2 regions of the Pradoshia sp. Z4_20 genome follow, and region 2 is predicted to be linked to the other one. Evidence: predicted binding sites of a transcription regulator. Region 2 holds the regulator's gene; the other holds the start of a gene.
What was found. Region 2 encodes NrdR, which represses ribonucleotide reductase genes. Its sites were predicted from a motif close to AACACNATATATNGTGTT; they were not measured.
Positions count from the first base shown of each region.

Region 1: AC4BHP_RS01765 (vitamin B12-dependent ribonucleotide reductase) is a predicted target of NrdR. The motif match lies at 4,718-4,735, and genes of this name have one in related genera.

Region 1 covers NZ_JBZAJD010000001.1:360,528-369,132, forward strand. The annotation lists gene AC4BHP_RS01740 (DNA/RNA non-specific endonuclease) at 534-1,592, shown strand; gene AC4BHP_RS01745 (DUF4023 domain-containing protein) at 2,238-2,363, opposite strand; gene AC4BHP_RS01750 (NAD(P)H-binding protein) at 2,484-3,167, shown strand; gene AC4BHP_RS01755 (DUF1836 domain-containing protein) at 3,242-3,844, shown strand; gene AC4BHP_RS01760 (rhodanese-like domain-containing protein) at 3,902-4,285, opposite strand; gene AC4BHP_RS01765 (vitamin B12-dependent ribonucleotide reductase) at 4,865-7,417, shown strand; gene splB (spore photoproduct lyase) at 7,514-8,542, shown strand; gene AC4BHP_RS01775 (patatin-like phospholipase family protein) at 8,604-8,605, shown strand, end outside.
Region 2 covers NZ_JBZAJD010000001.1:34,444-43,048, reverse strand. The annotation lists gene thrS (threonine--tRNA ligase) at 1-921, opposite strand, end outside; gene AC4BHP_RS00190 (putative sporulation protein YtxC) at 1,293-2,147, opposite strand; gene dnaI (primosomal protein DnaI) at 2,419-3,360, opposite strand; gene AC4BHP_RS00180 (replication initiation and membrane attachment family protein) at 3,378-4,754, opposite strand; gene nrdR (transcriptional regulator NrdR) at 4,827-5,285, opposite strand; gene speD (adenosylmethionine decarboxylase) at 5,535-5,915, opposite strand; gene AC4BHP_RS00165 (glyceraldehyde-3-phosphate dehydrogenase) at 6,229-7,257, opposite strand; gene coaE (dephospho-CoA kinase) at 7,430-8,026, opposite strand; gene ytaF (sporulation membrane protein YtaF) at 8,043-8,605, opposite strand, start outside.

The DNA.
Region 1 (8,605 bases), 330 kb from region 2:
AGAAAAGCATCTCAAAACGTAAACCTTTGGATTGATTCTGGAGGTCTCTTCATAATTTTCCCGTTCTATTACTATATGGAAATAATATCTAGATTGAGTTCGGATTGCCGAGTGGTAAATAAGAATATGAGCTATTATGAAAAGCCTATTTGTTATCCATATTAATTACAAAAATAGAAGGAGGAAGAAAGATGGCTTTGTTGGTTGGACTGCTTTTAATATCTTTTCTAGGTCTAATCGTAGGTTTGAATGATCCGAACGTTGTTCTTTCATGGCTTCCAGAAACTAAAAGAAATAAGCCATTTGTGTGGCGGGTTTTTGGGGGCGCAATAGCAGTATCTTTTATTTGGATACTGTCACCTTCAGTAATTGATAATTTGCTTCTTATCCTATTTCTAGTATCTATCGCAGCTTTATTTGTGGGCTTAATTAAACCGAGCTTTGTTTTGAAGAGAGCTCCTGAAGCCAAAAGGTTGCATGTAGTAATGATTTTTGGTGCTGCAGCGATATTATGTATTACTTTAAGTTCAATAATTCCTCCAGTAGAAGAGTCTGCTGATAGTAGCGCACAGGTAGAGCAACAGCAAGAAGTAGGTACGGTTAAAGCAGAGGAAGAAAAAACTAAAGCGAAGGAAGAAGCAGAGGCTAAGGCAAAGGCGGAAGCGGAGGCTGAGGCGAAGGAAGAAGCGGAGGCTAAGGCAAAGGCGGAAGCGGAGGCTAAGGCAAAGGCGGAAGCGGAGGCTAAGGCAAAGGCGGAAGCGGAGGCTAAGGCAAAGGCAGAAGCAGAAGCTAAGACAAAGGCGGAAGCTAAGAAAAAAGAGGAGACACAGTTCTCAGGATACAAACTTATCAAAGTGGATGGTGGCGATTTATCTGGTTATCGTGAACCCAATGTTGTCGTGGATATCGGCTATGGGGATCGCAAATATTGGGCGTTTACTAATGAATACGGGCAACTAGTACGTGTCATTGCGGACGAGATTATTCTACAAGATGACAGTAGCGAGCATGTAACATCATCTGGTAGATATTACTCTGATGAGGCAAAAGTTCCGGGTGTTGAAAGTGATAATTTTGATGAAGGACATATCATAGCTGACTCTCTAGGAGGGGTATCGAATGCTTATAATATTACCCCACAAGAAAGTACATTGAATAGGTATGGCGACCAAGCATATATGGAAAAAGTGATTCGTGATGCAGGTGGTGCGACAAATTTTGAAGCAATTATCACCTATCCGAATACAAAAACACAGGTTCCTTCAAGCTATAAGTATACGTATACCATCAAGGGCAACAAAGTTGTAGATAAATTTGACAATGTTAACCCGGATGAAGTAAACCAATCACTTGGTTTAACAGAAAGCAAGTCTTCTAACTCAACCAGTTCAAGTAAAAACTCAACTAGTTCAAGTGAAAACTCAATCAGTTCAAATACAGGCGGTAATATTTCTAGTGTCGATACGAACGGTAATGGTGAGGTGACGATTAAAGAAGCAAAAGATGCAGGTTTCAGTATGCCTATAACGAGTGACCACTGGTTGTACCCTTATATGCGGGATAACGATGGTGATGGGATGGTAGGTGAGTAGGCATCTAAACTATAGAAATATTAAAACCCTCCTAGTCAATAGGAGGGTTCTGTAGTGATAAAAATTACTTAAACTGAAAGAGCGTTAGTCCAATAAGCTACTTCCTTTTTGGTGGGGCTATTTTCATATTAACAAAGATAATAACTAGCTAGAATCCTTACCCTTTCCAATCAACGCATTAGTTTGCCAGGTAACCGTTTAATCCCTTCGGTACAAATAATACTTCCTAAAACACCAACTAAAACGCTGGATGAAATAATTTTAAATGCATAATAAATACCTGTACCTGTTATAAAATCTAGTACTAAAAATTTTTTAATGGTAGACCACCTAATCGTATAGAAAACAACTTGATTATGTGTTTTCATATTCTTTAATCACACCCAAATCATTTTTCCTAAGATATGAATATATAAGGTTGTTTGATTCCACTAACCTGCAATATAAGAAGGAGCAATATTATGAATTTTTGAGGGCTTTATAAAATAATGCTATCTAACAGGGAATTTCATGTTAATGGAAGTAATGGGTTTTAGTGGTACTACTAATAGGTGTTACTCTATTTATGGGATTAATCGTAAGAAAGGCTGGCAAGTAAGCAAAAAGCCATGAGAAACATAACTCATGGCATTCGATTACAAGGTATTAATGCTGTTTATTTGGAAGTTTTTTGCTTGGACGTCCATATCCTTGTTTAGCTTGGTTCTTTTCAGCCTTTTGTTGCTTTTCATGCAAATTTTCTACAAATTCATGAGTGCTTTCTTCTTTCATATATTTCATCCTCCCTCTTATGGATTTATAGTTATTTTCTCAATTTTAATGGAATTCATGCATGACGAAAATAGATTATAATAGAGGAAACGAAAATAAAGGGTAGATGGAGGAAAATAGATGACCGGTAAAGTAGGGTTAGTAATTGGGGCAACCGGATTAGTTGGAAAGGAATTGGTGACAACGCTTTTGGATTCACGTGAATTTGAGAAAGTGATTGTATGGGTAAGGACCAGCACGGGTATTCAACATTCAAAGCTTAGGGAAAGTTTTCCGGATTTTGAACAATTGGATCAGGAACCTCTACCAAGTGATGTTGATTGTATTTTTTGCTGTTTGGGTACAACCATTAAGAAAGCGAAGACAAAGGAAGCGTTTAGGAAAGTCGATTATACATACCCGTTGATGCTTGCAGAGAATGCTAAACAGCACCAGGTTCGTCAATTCTTAATTATTTCTGCAATGGGTGCTGATGAAAAATCCCATGTGTTTTACAGCAAAACAAAAGGGCAACTGGAGACTGCATTGAAACAGCTTCAATTAAACAGTCTAACCATTTTTAGACCATCACTTTTATTGGGGAATAGGCAAGAATTTAGATTGGGAGAGGGATTGGCAGCTTTAGTCAGTAAATCTTGCCCGTTTGTATTTAAAGGTCCTCTTAAGAAATATAAGCCGGTACAAGGAAAAATGGTGGCAGAGGCTATGTATATATGTGCGCTGCAGGATAAAAAGGGTATAAATGAAGTTGCTTCCCATGAGATAGAGCAAATTGCCAAGTATTCCGAAATTATAAAATGCTAAAAGTTCACCATCCTTACAGAATCTGAATGGTTAATGTATAATAGAAATTACTATTAGTAAACAGAGGTTACAAAATGAAAAACAATGAAGAACTTATCAATCAACTGGGATTGCAAGATAAAATCACATTAGAGGATATACCAGATATTGATTTATATATGGATCAAGTCATTCAATTATTCGAGAGTAAATTCAAAATGTCTAAGCGGAATGATGATGAAAAAGTTTTAACTAAAACGATGATCAACAATTATGCCAAGGGTAAAGTATTTTTTCCTATTAAAAATAAAAAATATTCTAAGCGGCATTTAATAGTAATCAGCCTGATTTATCAGTTGAAAGGGACACTCTCTATAAGTGACATTAAAACGATTCTGGGACCCTTGAACACTAAGATAGTAGAGGAAGACTTACAGCTTGATGAGCTGTATTCCAGCTTTCTGCGCCTGACTGATCACAATGCTCATAAATTTAAAGAAGACATACTAGAGAGTATCTCTGAGGCAAAAGAAGAAGGGGTACATTTAGGCGGCACTCTGGATGAGTTCAATGGCGATGTTGAATATTTTGAGAAATTATTAATGATCGCTTCTCTTTCTCATATGAGCCAGCTGTATAAAAAAGCAGCAGAGAATCTGGTAGATGAATTTAACAGTGGTAATAAAACGAAATCATAAAAAATATCCGTTTAATTATAAAGAGCCAAGTGCATACCCTGCATTGGCTCTTTGATTTTATTTAGTTTTAATTTTACCCTTCCATTGTTTGAAGCCGCCCTCGAGTTGATAAAGTTCACGATAGCCTTTTTTATATAGCATCTGAGCAGCTCGTGTGCTTCTCATTCCGCTTTGACAATAAAGATAAACAGGTTTATCTTTGCGGAGTTCCTTCATACGCATTTTCAATTGTGTTGAAGGTATGTTGCGGGCTCCTAAAATATGTCCGCCATCAAACTCTTTTTGCTCACGAACATCTATTAACTGAGCTTTTCGATAGCCAGCTTTAAAGTCCTCTTGGGACAATGTCGTAACCATTTTTTTGCTGGAGAACCAACTGTAGATGGAATATCCAATGATCAATACAGCCAGTACAATTAATACGATTAATGATGTTGGCAATTCAATCCCCACTTTCTCTTTCTGTTCACTTTACTATTATACAGTTCGTATATTTGTCTGGCAAAAAAATTTTCTGGTAATAGTTTACGAATTTGTGATAAAAAATTATTGCATTTAGGAAGGTAGACATATTGTCTTTGGATTCAAAATAATGGTTATATCCATATAGCGTTATTAGAAAGGACAATAAGTTTACAAATCACTATAAATCAAGTATCGTGCATTATGGACAAAATTTTATTTTTTAGGAAAAAAATTTTGGGTCGAAAATGCAAAAACGCTGTTATATGAAGCATAGTTAAGCTTCATAATATGCAAGCTGAGATTTTGTTTATTTTGGTTCAAAAATAGTTAAAAAGAAGATTATATCTTTGATTTTCTTTACTTTTTGTAAAATTTTAATAATTGACAATTTTAGCAGAAGATGCTCCAGACACTATATGTGGTATGGATTATAAAAATACAAATACTATATGTTGAATTAAAATGTAGCCTATGATAACGTAGAGATATTCATTTAAGAACTTAACAAAGATAAATAAAAAAGAGATAATATTATTGGTTGAAGGAGAGATCAAATTGCCTACTGTAACAAATCGCAAGTTGTCTATAAATGTCGAAAGGTTAAATAAAGATATAGCCCTATTTCCGCAAGTTTTTCCGATTACTCCAGACATGAATAAGACGTATAAGGGTGTTTCAAGGCTTGTGATGATAGATCGCTATTCCTTCAAAGATACGGAAAAAATGACACTTAGTAATGGAGATTTTGTTGTACTTACCATTAAAGAAGACCCAAAATTTCCTGCCCGTGGACTTGGGTACATCCAACATATTGATTGGGAAGCCAAGAAAGCACATGTATTGGTTGAAGAAGAATTCCGCTCATCCTTGGACAAGCATGATGAAATTAAAACCGGTCTGATTTGTAAATCACTCGACGTCATTGAAAAACCGCTTGAAATTTATTATGAACAGATTGCGAAACGGAATGCACGCGGTTTGGCTGAAGTTGAAAAAACGGAAGAGAAACGCAAGGAATGGTTTGATAAATTTTATAATGAATTAGTTCAAACGAATTTTATCCCGGCAGGACGTGTGCTCTATGGAGCCGGTTCTGAAACAGAAGTAACCTACTTTAACTGCTATGTAATGCCATTTATTAATGACAGCCGTGAAGGGATTTCTGAACATCGCAAACATGTGATGGAAATTATGAGTCGCGGAGGCGGTGTCGGTACGAATGGTTCCACTTTACGTCCAAGAAACACGCTTGCTCGCGGTGTAAACGGAAAATCTTCAGGTGCAGTATCCTGGTTGGATGATATTGCAAAATTAACTCACTTAGTTGAACAGGGTGGTTCCCGTCGCGGAGCTCAAATGATTATGCTTTCTGACTGGCATCCGGATATCGTAGAATTTATCATCTCAAAAATGCAAAATCCTAAAATTTTGCGCTTCTTAATGGAAGTCAGCAAGGATGAAGTAATTCGTAGACATGCATCTGAAAAATTGAAATTCACTCCGCTCACAATGCAAGAGGAAGCCATGTATCAAGGCATAGTCAATTATAAAAACATCTCGGGGTTTGGCGGATTTAATGAGGCAATCATTAAGGAAGCAGAAGAAAAACTTTCCGCTGGTGGAAATGATACTGTTCATAATCCAGACTTTTTAACAGGTGCCAATATTTCAGTGTGCTTAACAAAAGAATTTATGGAAGCTGTAGAAAATGACGGAGAATATGAACTTCGATTCCCGGATGTTGAGTCCTATAATGAAGAAGATATGAAAGCCTATAATGAAAAATGGGCTGATTGCGGTGATGTACGCGAATGGGAGAAACTAGGTTATGCTGTGCGTGTATATCGTAAAATTAAAGCTCGCGAATTATGGAATTTAATCAATATTTGTGCGACTTATTCTGCGGAGCCGGGCATTTTCTTTATCGATAATGCAAACGATATGACAAACGCTAAAGCGTACGGTCAAAAAGTAGTTGCGACGAATCCTTGTGGGGAACAGCCATTGGCTCCTTATTCTGTATGTAACTTGGCTGCTGTCAATCTGGCTGAAATGACAGATAAAGATCGCAAACAAGTGGACTTGGAGAAACTGAAACAAACGGTAAAAGTCGGCGTGCGCATGCAGGATAATGTTATTAACGCGACTCCATACTTCCTTGAAGCCAATAAAAAACAGGCTCTAGGGGAAAGACGCGTTGGCCTAGGTGTAATGGGTCTGCATGATATGCTTATTTATTGTGAAAAAGAATATGGTTCCGAAGAAGGAAATAAGCTGGTTGATATTGTATTTGAAACAATTGCAACTGCAGCATATGAGGAATCTATTGAAATCGCGAAAGAAAAAGGTAGCTTCCCGTTCTTAGTCGGTGAATCAGAGGAAGAAACGAAAGAATTGCGCACACGTTTTATTAATACAGGGTATATGAAAAAAATGCCTGAACATATTCGTGAAGGAATCATGAAATATGGTATTCGTAACTCACATTTGTTAACAGTTGCTCCTACTGGAAGCACTGGTACAATGGTAGGTGTTTCTACAGGTCTTGAACCATACTTCTCATTCACATATTTCAGAAGCGGACGTTTGGGTAAATTTATTGAAGTGAAAGCTGATATAGTAGAAGAGTATTTACGTCGCAATCCTAATGCAGACAGCAATAATCTACCTTCATGGTTTATTTCTGCAATGGATTTAACTCCTGAGAAACACGCTGATGTACAATGCATTATCCAACGTTGGATTGATAGCTCGATCAGTAAAACGGTAAATGCACCGAAAGGATATTCCGTTGAACAAGTAGAACGAGTGTATGAGCGTCTATATAAAGGCGGAGCTAAGGGTGGAACTGTATATGTAGATGGAAGCCGTGATACACAGGTATTAACGTTAAAGGCTGAAAACGATACGGATCAATCTACTCAGCCGCAACATACGAAGCAGCATGTTGTTCTTATCGACACAATTGATGCACTTGAATCAACAAGCGTAACAATCGGAAGCGAAGTTGGAAATACTTGTCCGGTCTGCCGCCAAGGAAAAGTGGAGGAACTTGGTGGGTGCAATACATGTACGAACTGCGGTGCTCAGCTTAAATGTGGATTGTAAATAAAAAATTGATATAAGTGATAAAAAGGATGGTAAAGATTAACGCCATCCTTTTTTTTATTTCTGAACACACTATCTGTTAAGTAGGTGAAAAACATGAAACCATTTATTCCTCAATTAGTTTATTTTGAACCTAAAGCATTGGAATATCCGTTAGGAAAGGCTTTATATGAAAAATTTCAGAGCCTGCCAGTGGAAATTAGGCAAACCACATCCCATAATCAGATTCGCGATTTGCCCGGTGATAATGAACTGCAAAAATATCGAATCGCCAAATCCACGATGGTGATTGGAATACGGAAGACATTAAAATTTGATACATCAAAGCCTTCAGCAGAGTATGCGATCCCGCTGGCTACAGGATGTATGGGGCATTGTCATTATTGTTATTTACAAACAACGCTTGGCAGTAAGCCCTATATTAGAGTGTACGTGAATCTAGAAGAGATTTTTGAACAGGCAAGTAAATATATGGAACAGAGAGCGCCGGAAATCACAAGATTTGAGGCGGCTTGTACCTCCGATATAGTAGGTATTGATCACCTCACGCATTCCTTAAAGGAAACGATTAATTTTATCGGCAGTACTGAATATGGAAGATTACGATTTGTAACTAAATTTCATCATGTCGATCATTTGCTTGATGCTAGACATAATGGAAAAACCAGTTTCCGCTTCTCCATTAACTCCCGTTATGTTATAAAAAATTTTGAGCCAGGAACCTCTTCGTTTGATGAGCGGTTGGAGGCTGCTCGAAAAGTGGCAGCAGCGGGATATCATCTTGGGTTTATAGTCGCTCCGATATATATGCATGAAGGCTGGGAAGAAGGATATTACGAATTATTTGATCGTTTGAGGCATGAGTTAGGTGAAGAGCTGTCCATGATGAAAATTAGCTTTGAACTCATCCAGCATCGCTTTACAAAGCCGGCAAAAAAAGTTATTCAAGCACGATATCCTAAGACAAAGCTTGAGATGGATGAAACGAAGCGTAAGTATAAATGGGGGAAATACGGTATAGGGAAATATGTCTATCCTGATGAAGAAGCGAATGCTTTGAAAACTCATATAGAAAACTCCATCAAAGAGTTCTTTCCGAATGCAGAAATACAATACTTTACCTAATGTGTTCTAAACCTCTCTCTCCCAGATTAAAAATGAGTAAGTAAGGGGGGAGGGGTTTTATTT
Region 2 (8,605 bases):
ATAGAGGTCAACACTTCCCATGATTGGTGTATACACATGGTCATAGCCAAGCTTTTGTTCCTTATCCACAATATAGCGTTCAATGACGCGGCGAATCGTTGCACCTTTTGGAAGCCATAACGGAAGGCCTTGTCCAATTAATTGAGAGTTCATGAATAAATCAAGCTCTTTCCCAATTTTACGGTGATCACGTTCTTTCGCTTCTTCTAACAGACGTAAATGCTCGTCCAAATCTTCTTTCTTGAAAAATGCAGTTCCATACACACGTTGAAGCATTTTATTATCGCTGTCTCCACGCCAGTAGGCCCCCGCAATATTCAATAGCTTAAATTCTTTAATTTTGCCAGTTGAAGGTACATGAACACCTCGGCAAAGGTCAAAAAATTCACCTTGTTCATAAATCGTTACAGTTTCCTCTTCAGGAATCGCATCAATCAATTCCAGCTTATACTCATCGCCAATTTCTTCAAATAGACGCTTCGCTTCAGCACGGCTGACTTCTTTACGGACAATATCAATATTCGCATTAATGATTTTCTTCATTTCTTTTTCGATTAAAGGAAGGTCTTCCGGTGTAATGGATTTCTCTAAATCCATATCATAATAGAAGCCGCCTTCAATTACTGGGCCTACACCGAATTTAACATCTTTATAAATACGTTTAACTGCCTGTGCTAATAAATGCGCTGTACTGTGGCGCAATACCTCCAGGGCTTCCGGTTGATCCGGAGTCACAATCTCTACTGACGCATCCTCTGTAATTGGTCGGCGCAAATCATATAATGCTCCGTTTACCTTTCCTGCAATTGCTTTTTTCTTTAATCCAGAACTAATGGAAGAAGCAATTTGCTCAGTTGTAATTCCAGATTCAAATTCCTTTACCGCGCCATCTGGAAATGTAATTTTGATCATTTCAGCCATGTGAGCCACTCCTTTTTCTACATAATAAAAAGCCCGTCCCTGATAAATTAAGGGACGAGCTATTGTATACTAAACAAACCCGCGGTTCCACCCAAATTCCGGTGCTGATGGTTCAGCTTTTCCGGCACTTGTATCTTTTAACGGAGTTCCCGTCAGCCAATAATCACCCAAATATGTTTTCCTGGCTGAAGTTCAAAGGCGGTAAGCATTTCAAGTCTATGAGGAAGCTTGCAGCCACTGGCTTCCCTCTCTGTTCACAGCTTTTTAAAACACTCATGTCCTTATCGTAACCTATCGAATTATAAACTTGTATGTAGGTTATTATAAAAGCTTATGAGGACAAAAGCAAGTCACTTTCTATTCTTTTATCATTATGAACGCTCTTCTACCTTTTTAACCTGTTCATGGAAGTAACTGATTCGGAATAAAAGGATTCTTTCCTCGAAAATTTTCCTCAATGTAGTGATTACACGATTATCCTCATCATCCGCATAAATATGAATTCGTTTCGGTGCTAAGGAAACCAGCGGTGCAATGGTGTTTGAATCAATAAACATAGGATTCTCAGCCATCAATTTACGGTCAATCACTTTAAGAATATCTTGTTTAGAAATTGGCTCAAAATATCGATTATAAAATTGAAATTCTTCATGATAAACTAAATGAATTTCATCAATCTGTGGATTCCGCTCCTCTATCAATCGTCTTAGCACAGAGATAAATTCCTGATAATCCTGCTCAAGCTTATACTCATCAATCGCAAATCCAACTAATGTAACAAGCGATTCATGGATATCCCTTAAACGGAAATTCCATAAGGATCGAAACGAAAAATCAATTCTTTGTTTAACTACTTCCTGCAGGAGATACTTGACTTGTTTTTTTAATTGTTCTGAAAGGTGATGGCTACCGCAGTAGGCAGCTTCACCATCCCACATGAGCAATGCGATTTCTGCAATCTGGCTAATTTCATCTTCATCCTCATATAAAAAGCGTTCCCGAATCACATCCCGAATTTTGCATTCCAGATGATAGGTAGAGAAAAATGTATATAAAGCATCAATGAGTGCGTGACAAAAAATTTCCTCCTGATCCGGGTCCCAAAGAAAGGAGACAGACTTTTGGCCATCCTTATGAACAGAATGAATTGCCTGTCGGATAAAAAAATCGCTGTTCTTAAATCGAACATGCCAATTAGCCTGTTCTTCCTGTGAATCAAAATACATCGTAAGCAACCCTATCCCTCCAGACTATCGGAACTCCTAGTTTTATGTATATGGGACATGGCAACCCTTTAGAATGGATGGATAAAATTAGATGTAAAATAAAAGCATCATGGCAGACTGTACAGAGCCGCTGTACTATTGCCTACATATCATATGAATTCCAGTCAATTTATTTCATGCCAGGTCTGTTAGCTTATTAAGGAATAGTAATATCTAAAAAGAGACAGCCCCTTTTTTGCGAGCTGCCTCTTTGCCAAACCTTTTATTCTCTTTAATCTCTACGATTTTTTCCGTCCATTTCAATTGGCTCCGTTAAATTACGGACTCTCTCCATGATCCTTTTACCTTTAACCAGTTCTTCATCTCCACGCTGAGAATACGTGAAATGGTGTTCCAATTGTTTCATGTTAAAATTGGAGGTGAAAAAGGTTGGAAGATTTTCATGCATTCGATATTGAAGGATCGGTCCCAGTACATCATCACGCGACCAGGCACTCATCGTTTCTGCTCCAATATCATCAATCATCAAAATAGGAACTTCCTTTAAGGCATCCACCTTTTGGTTATAGGAATTTTCCGCGAAGGACCCTTTTAATTCTCTTAAATATTCAGGCCAGTACACAATATGTGATGAAACGCCCTCTTCAGACAGTGCATTTGCAATCGCACCAAGCAAATAGGTTTTACCTACCCCAAATTCACCGTATAAATAGAGCCCTTTATGACCAGCACCATTTATATATGAGTCAACAAAATTCTTTGCCTTTTCGACTGCCTCCACACGTGCTTCGGTCGTATACTCATCCCAAATCAAATTAGAAAAAGAAGCCTCCACAATTTCTTTTGGTACATGGCTGGCACGGATCAGCTTACGTAATCGATTCTTCTCTTCCTGCCTGCGTTTTTTATGACAGGGTTCATACCGAACATCAATCCGTTTCCCCTGAATAAACAGGTGCGGATGATGACCCTGAAGAAGATTTTTACATTCAGATAAAGAAGGACATTCGTCACATGTCTTCGTTTGAGTGGAGAACTCGTAGAGCTTATTCATGCTTTTTTCAATCATGTCGCTTGTCAGCTGACTGCTATGTTCATTTATAAATAAACGGACATCAGGATCTTTTAAAACAATATTTCTCATTTCATCCAATCTTTGTTGAAAGTTTTCACGCTTCCCGAGCTGATTCAGTGCATCCTGTATATTTTTCATCCTTATACACCTCCTGTTTATTTAGAATTTTCATTTTGCAATTTTTCCTTGAGTTTTCTTACCCGCTCAGCAATTTCGGTGGATTGAGCAACTGGCTCTTTCTTCTTTGTTTCATCCAGCCAGTCAGGAACGATTTCCTTCCTCGCATTACCCGATGTGCGGCGTGTTGATTTATTTGTTTTCGTCTTTTTCTCATTAGCCCAGGTTTGGTATTTCTTATGCTCACTCAAAGCCATTTCATAGGCTTCACGTACGGTGGTGATATTTTTCCTCGCCCAGTGCGAAGCAATTGTCTCCACATAGTTTGATTGCAATTTCATATCTGATTTTAACATGACATAGTGCAGAAGGACATTAACGACTCCAGGAGGAAGCTTTTGATTGACCATGACCTTTTCTACAAGTGCCAGATCATTGTCGGAAGGCATTGCGCCTTGCGAAAGGCTAACTAGAAATTCCAACGGAGAGGTTGTTTCAAAAGTATACAGCAAATGCTCCTCGGGTGTTTTAGGTTCTATGATCGTACGTTCATACTCAGGCTGTTTCTGTTCAATCAGTGTCGGCATTTCTTCACCATGATTGATGTGGAAAAACTCCCTTGCACATTTTCTAAGTTCGTCTATATCAATTTCATTATGTTGATTTTGACAGCGTAAAATCAACTTGCTCATATCCATTACATTAATTTTATATAAATACGATAGCATCGCGATGGATTCCATCACATTTGGAGTAAACGCTTTTCTCGATATAAAGCTGTTTTTAGCCGTCGCAAATAATAACTCGAAATCAAATTGCTCCATTAAATTATGGCTATATCCCTGTGGGTCCTTTGAGAAGAATTGCATGTTTTGATCAGTTTCCGAGCTGATGATTTCTTTTGGATTGCGAAATTCAGATGCAAACACCTCATTGAACGATTGTGTTATTTCCTCATAATCATCCGGTATACGTTTATCCGCAAACATCGTGAGCAGCCGTTCGTAATGTCTCTCTTCTAGTTTTTGCTTCAGATAAATAGGCAGCAAATCATCATGGAAAAATTTATCCGGACTTAAAGGACAAAGAATCTCATATATAAAAACATTACCTTCCGGAGTTGCTTTTTTATATGTTTTTAATAACCCAATTCCTTCAAGCCTTTTTCGGTATTGAAATATCTCATCCAAAGGTAAACCAAGTACATCCATTAACCAACGATGTGTCGTTTGTCTGGAATACATGTTACCTGTATTGACTTCGTTTAATAAGGTCATATACAAAGAAACAGCCAATCCTCCTACAAGTGGCTGATATAAATATTGAATCGATTTATGGTCCATTTCTGATAGCTTTTCTTTATATAGTACAACATATCTGTCTTTAGGATTTACAAACTTCCATGAAAATTGCATTGTCTACAAACCTTTCGTACTTCGGGTTTTTATAGTTGAAAAAAGAGCTAAAGAAACTGTCTTCAGCTCTACTTAATCCTCTTTTTTCATTAATTCTTTCAATTCGTCAATAAAGACATTTATATCCTTAAATTGACGATACACAGAAGCGAAACGGACATAGGCCACTTCATCCAACTCAGCCAGCCTATCCATAACCATTTCACCTATTAAATCACTTTTTATTTCAGAAAATCCTTGATTTCTTATTTCTTTTTCAACATCAGTTGCAATCTCTTCCAGTTCTTTAAGAGCAACATGACGCTTTTCACAAGCTCGGATTAAACCTCTTAGGATTTTTTCTCTGCTATATTCTTCCCGTGCGCCATCTTTTTTTACCACAATTAGCGGAATTTCTTCTACCTTTTCAAATGTAGTAAAACGATAACTACAGGATTCGCATTCTCTTCTTCTACGTATTGAACGTCCTTCATCCGCAGGGCGGGAATCCAGCACTCTTGTCCCATTATGTTGGCACGTTGGACATATCATAGATTAGCACCGTCCTTTTCTATAGTTCTATCTTATTAAAACAAATCGAATAGGACAAGTCTGTTTGCATAAAATGCTATTTTTTATCTATGATACGGCCAATACTATCGGAGAAAAGTAAATAATGGGCAAGTAAAAGACGTTTGCCACAAAAAAAAGAGATGCATATGTACTGCACCCCTAAAAGTTAGAGTTTGAATCTAGCTTTTTTGAGTCAACACAAAAGGACATCTCTTTAATATTTTTTATTTATAATGCTTTAGCAAGAACATGGCTGACAGCAACCGGACCCATGCCTCGCGGGATTTCAATGTGTTCCCTAACCTGAGCGTTTAAGGCTTCAGCTATAAAATCAGCAGCCACATTAGGATCTAAGTCACCGCATGTATATACATCAATACTCGCATAACCATGTTCCGGAAAACTATGAATGGTTAAATGTGATTCAGATATAATGACTACTCCGCTTACTCCCTGTGGCGCAAACTTATGGAAGGCTACTTCTCTAACTTCAGCTCCAGATCGTAAAGCAGCGTCCACGAATATTTGTTCAATCTGATTAACATCGTTCAATTTAGATAAATCACAGCCCCATAATTCAGAAATGACATGACGACCTATTGTATGCATGTTCAATTCCCCCTTTAGCATTTAAACGAATTATAATTATCTTCGTTTCTGGCCTTTACTACCACGGGGGAAAGTTAGTCCTGAGAGGTCCTAACCCTTTAAGTAGTACTGCCAGGATGATGAAGTTTACGACATTTAGTATATATGGTTTATATTTCAAAAGCAATCATACAATTCAATATTAGTTAATAATTACCACTAAATGTACATTAATTGTTTTTCTTAGTTTATTCTAGAATATGAATCAAAGAACGGCCTGAACCGCCTTTTTTTAGAAAGACAGCCAGACCGTAATAGATATTGTTTATTATTATTAACTTACTTTCACCTTATCCTCCTGAAGAAGGCGTGCCACATGGTTTACTAATTCTACCACTCTGCATGAGTATCCCCACTCATTGTCATACCAGGCAAGCACTTTCACTTTATTTGCACCAATCACCATTGTTGAGAGTGCATCTACAATAGCCGAATGTGGATTCGTATTAAAATCAATCGAAACAAGCGGCTCTGTGCTGTATTGGATAATACCGGCCAATGATCCTTCAGCTGCTGTTTTAAACGCTTGATTGATTTCATTAACAGTAACTTCTCTTTTTAAATCTACTACCAAATCAACTAAAGAGACGTTTGGAGTTGGTACTCTCAACGCAATACCATGGAGTTTTCCTTTTAAATGAGGAAGCACCAGTGAGAGTGCTTTGGCTGCTCCAGTTGTGGTAGGTATGATACTTTGTGCACAGGCACGAGCTCTGCGTAAATCTTTGTGCGGGTTATCGATATTATTTTGATCATTTGTATATGCATGAACGGTTGTCATAAGACCATTGTCAATTCCAAATTGTTCATCGAGTACTTTTACAACAGGAGCGAGACAGTTAGTTGTGCAGGATGCATTAGAAATAACAAGGTGTTTATTGATATCCAATGTATCCTCGTTAACACCCATTACAATCGTGACGTCCTCATTCTTCCCGGGAGCTGTTAAAACGACTCGTTTTGCACCGGCATTTAAATGAAGAGCTGCTTGATCACGATGATTAAATTTCCCAGTTGCTTCGATTACGATATCAATCCCAAGATTTTTCCAAGGCAGGAATTCAGGATTGCGATTATTAAGCAAAAGAACTTTTTTACCATTTATCAATAAATGATCATCCATAGCATGTACATCACCATTAAACGGACCATGATTCGTATCATATTTAATTAAATGTGCTAATGTTTCAGGCGGATAGCTAGCATTAATGGCTACGATTTCAAGATGCTCATCCAATATTGCTTTTCGGAAAACCATTCTGCCAATTCGGCCAAACCCATTGATAGCAACTCTTGCACTCATTTAACTTCCTCCTATATATAAGTTATACTTATTGTAAAAATGATGTAATTAGTATAACACATTGAATAAAATGCTGCATGGTTTAAATACCCAAATTATCCAAATTAAATGGAATTTTATACAAAAAAAGACTATCCCAGGGTCGTTATCCCTCAGATAGCCTTTCTATTGATTATACATTCAATTGTTTAATTAGATCAATGAGTTGCTCTTCCGTCTCAAAAAATTCTCCGTTATTGTCAACAATATAATTGGCCAATTTTTTCTTATCATCAATTGGCATTTGTGCTCGTATTCTCGCAAGTGCTTCTTCCTCAGTAAAATGATCCCGCGCCATTAATCTCTTTAACTGGACCTCGGGCTTTACATACACAAGAATAATACCCTCTACCATATGCGTCAAATTACTTTCAAACAATAGGGGAATGTCCATGAAAACGAGTTCTTTCCCCTGGTGTAACGCTTTCTCCGTTTCTTCCATCATCCATTTCCTGACTGCCGGATGAACAATTCCATTTAACATTTGCCGTTTTTCAGAGTTTGAAAATACGATGGAACCTAATTTTTTTCGGTCTAATGTCCCATCAGGTAAACAAATATCCTGACCAAATACATTTTTAATTTCCTCTAATGCTGGCATACCAGGCTCGACAACTTTTCTTGCTGCGATATCTGCATCAATAACAGGGTAACCCTTGGAAATGAGCCATTTGCTGACGCTGCTCTTTCCACTGGCAATCCCTCCTGTAACTCCGAATATTTTCCCCATAGCATTCCATTCCCTATTAAATTATTTTGGTTAACCCAAGAAAAATAAGTACTAAACCCGGAATAAATGAAAAGACCTTTGCCATAATGGAATCCTGCAGAAATTTTCCCGCTTTTATACCCACAGTCATTAATAAAGCACTCATACCAAAACAGAGAGTCACCTGAATAAACAGGGGATAATGAAGTATACCAGCACCTATTCCAGCTCCAAATCCATCTAATGATAAGGCTAATCCTAGAAAGAAAGCCTCTAACCCAGTAATGGTCCCGGAACGGTCAAAGTCTGCACTTAATGGCTTTTTAAGTATATGAATAACCAGCCCAATAGACTTTATTTCTAATTGGAATAAGGTTCTTTCATCCACATAGGGACAATTATCTTCATTTCGCTTGAAGTAACTTGAAAGTGTCCAAATTCCAAGCACCAGCAAGATAAATCCTCCTAGCTTACCGGTCCAGGAATGTGCCATCAAATGCTCGCTTAACGATCCCATTAACATACCGAATGCTAGGCTTAATGCAGAGCAACCGGCAATGATGATGATGGAGCGAATCGGTATACTTACTTTTCGCATTC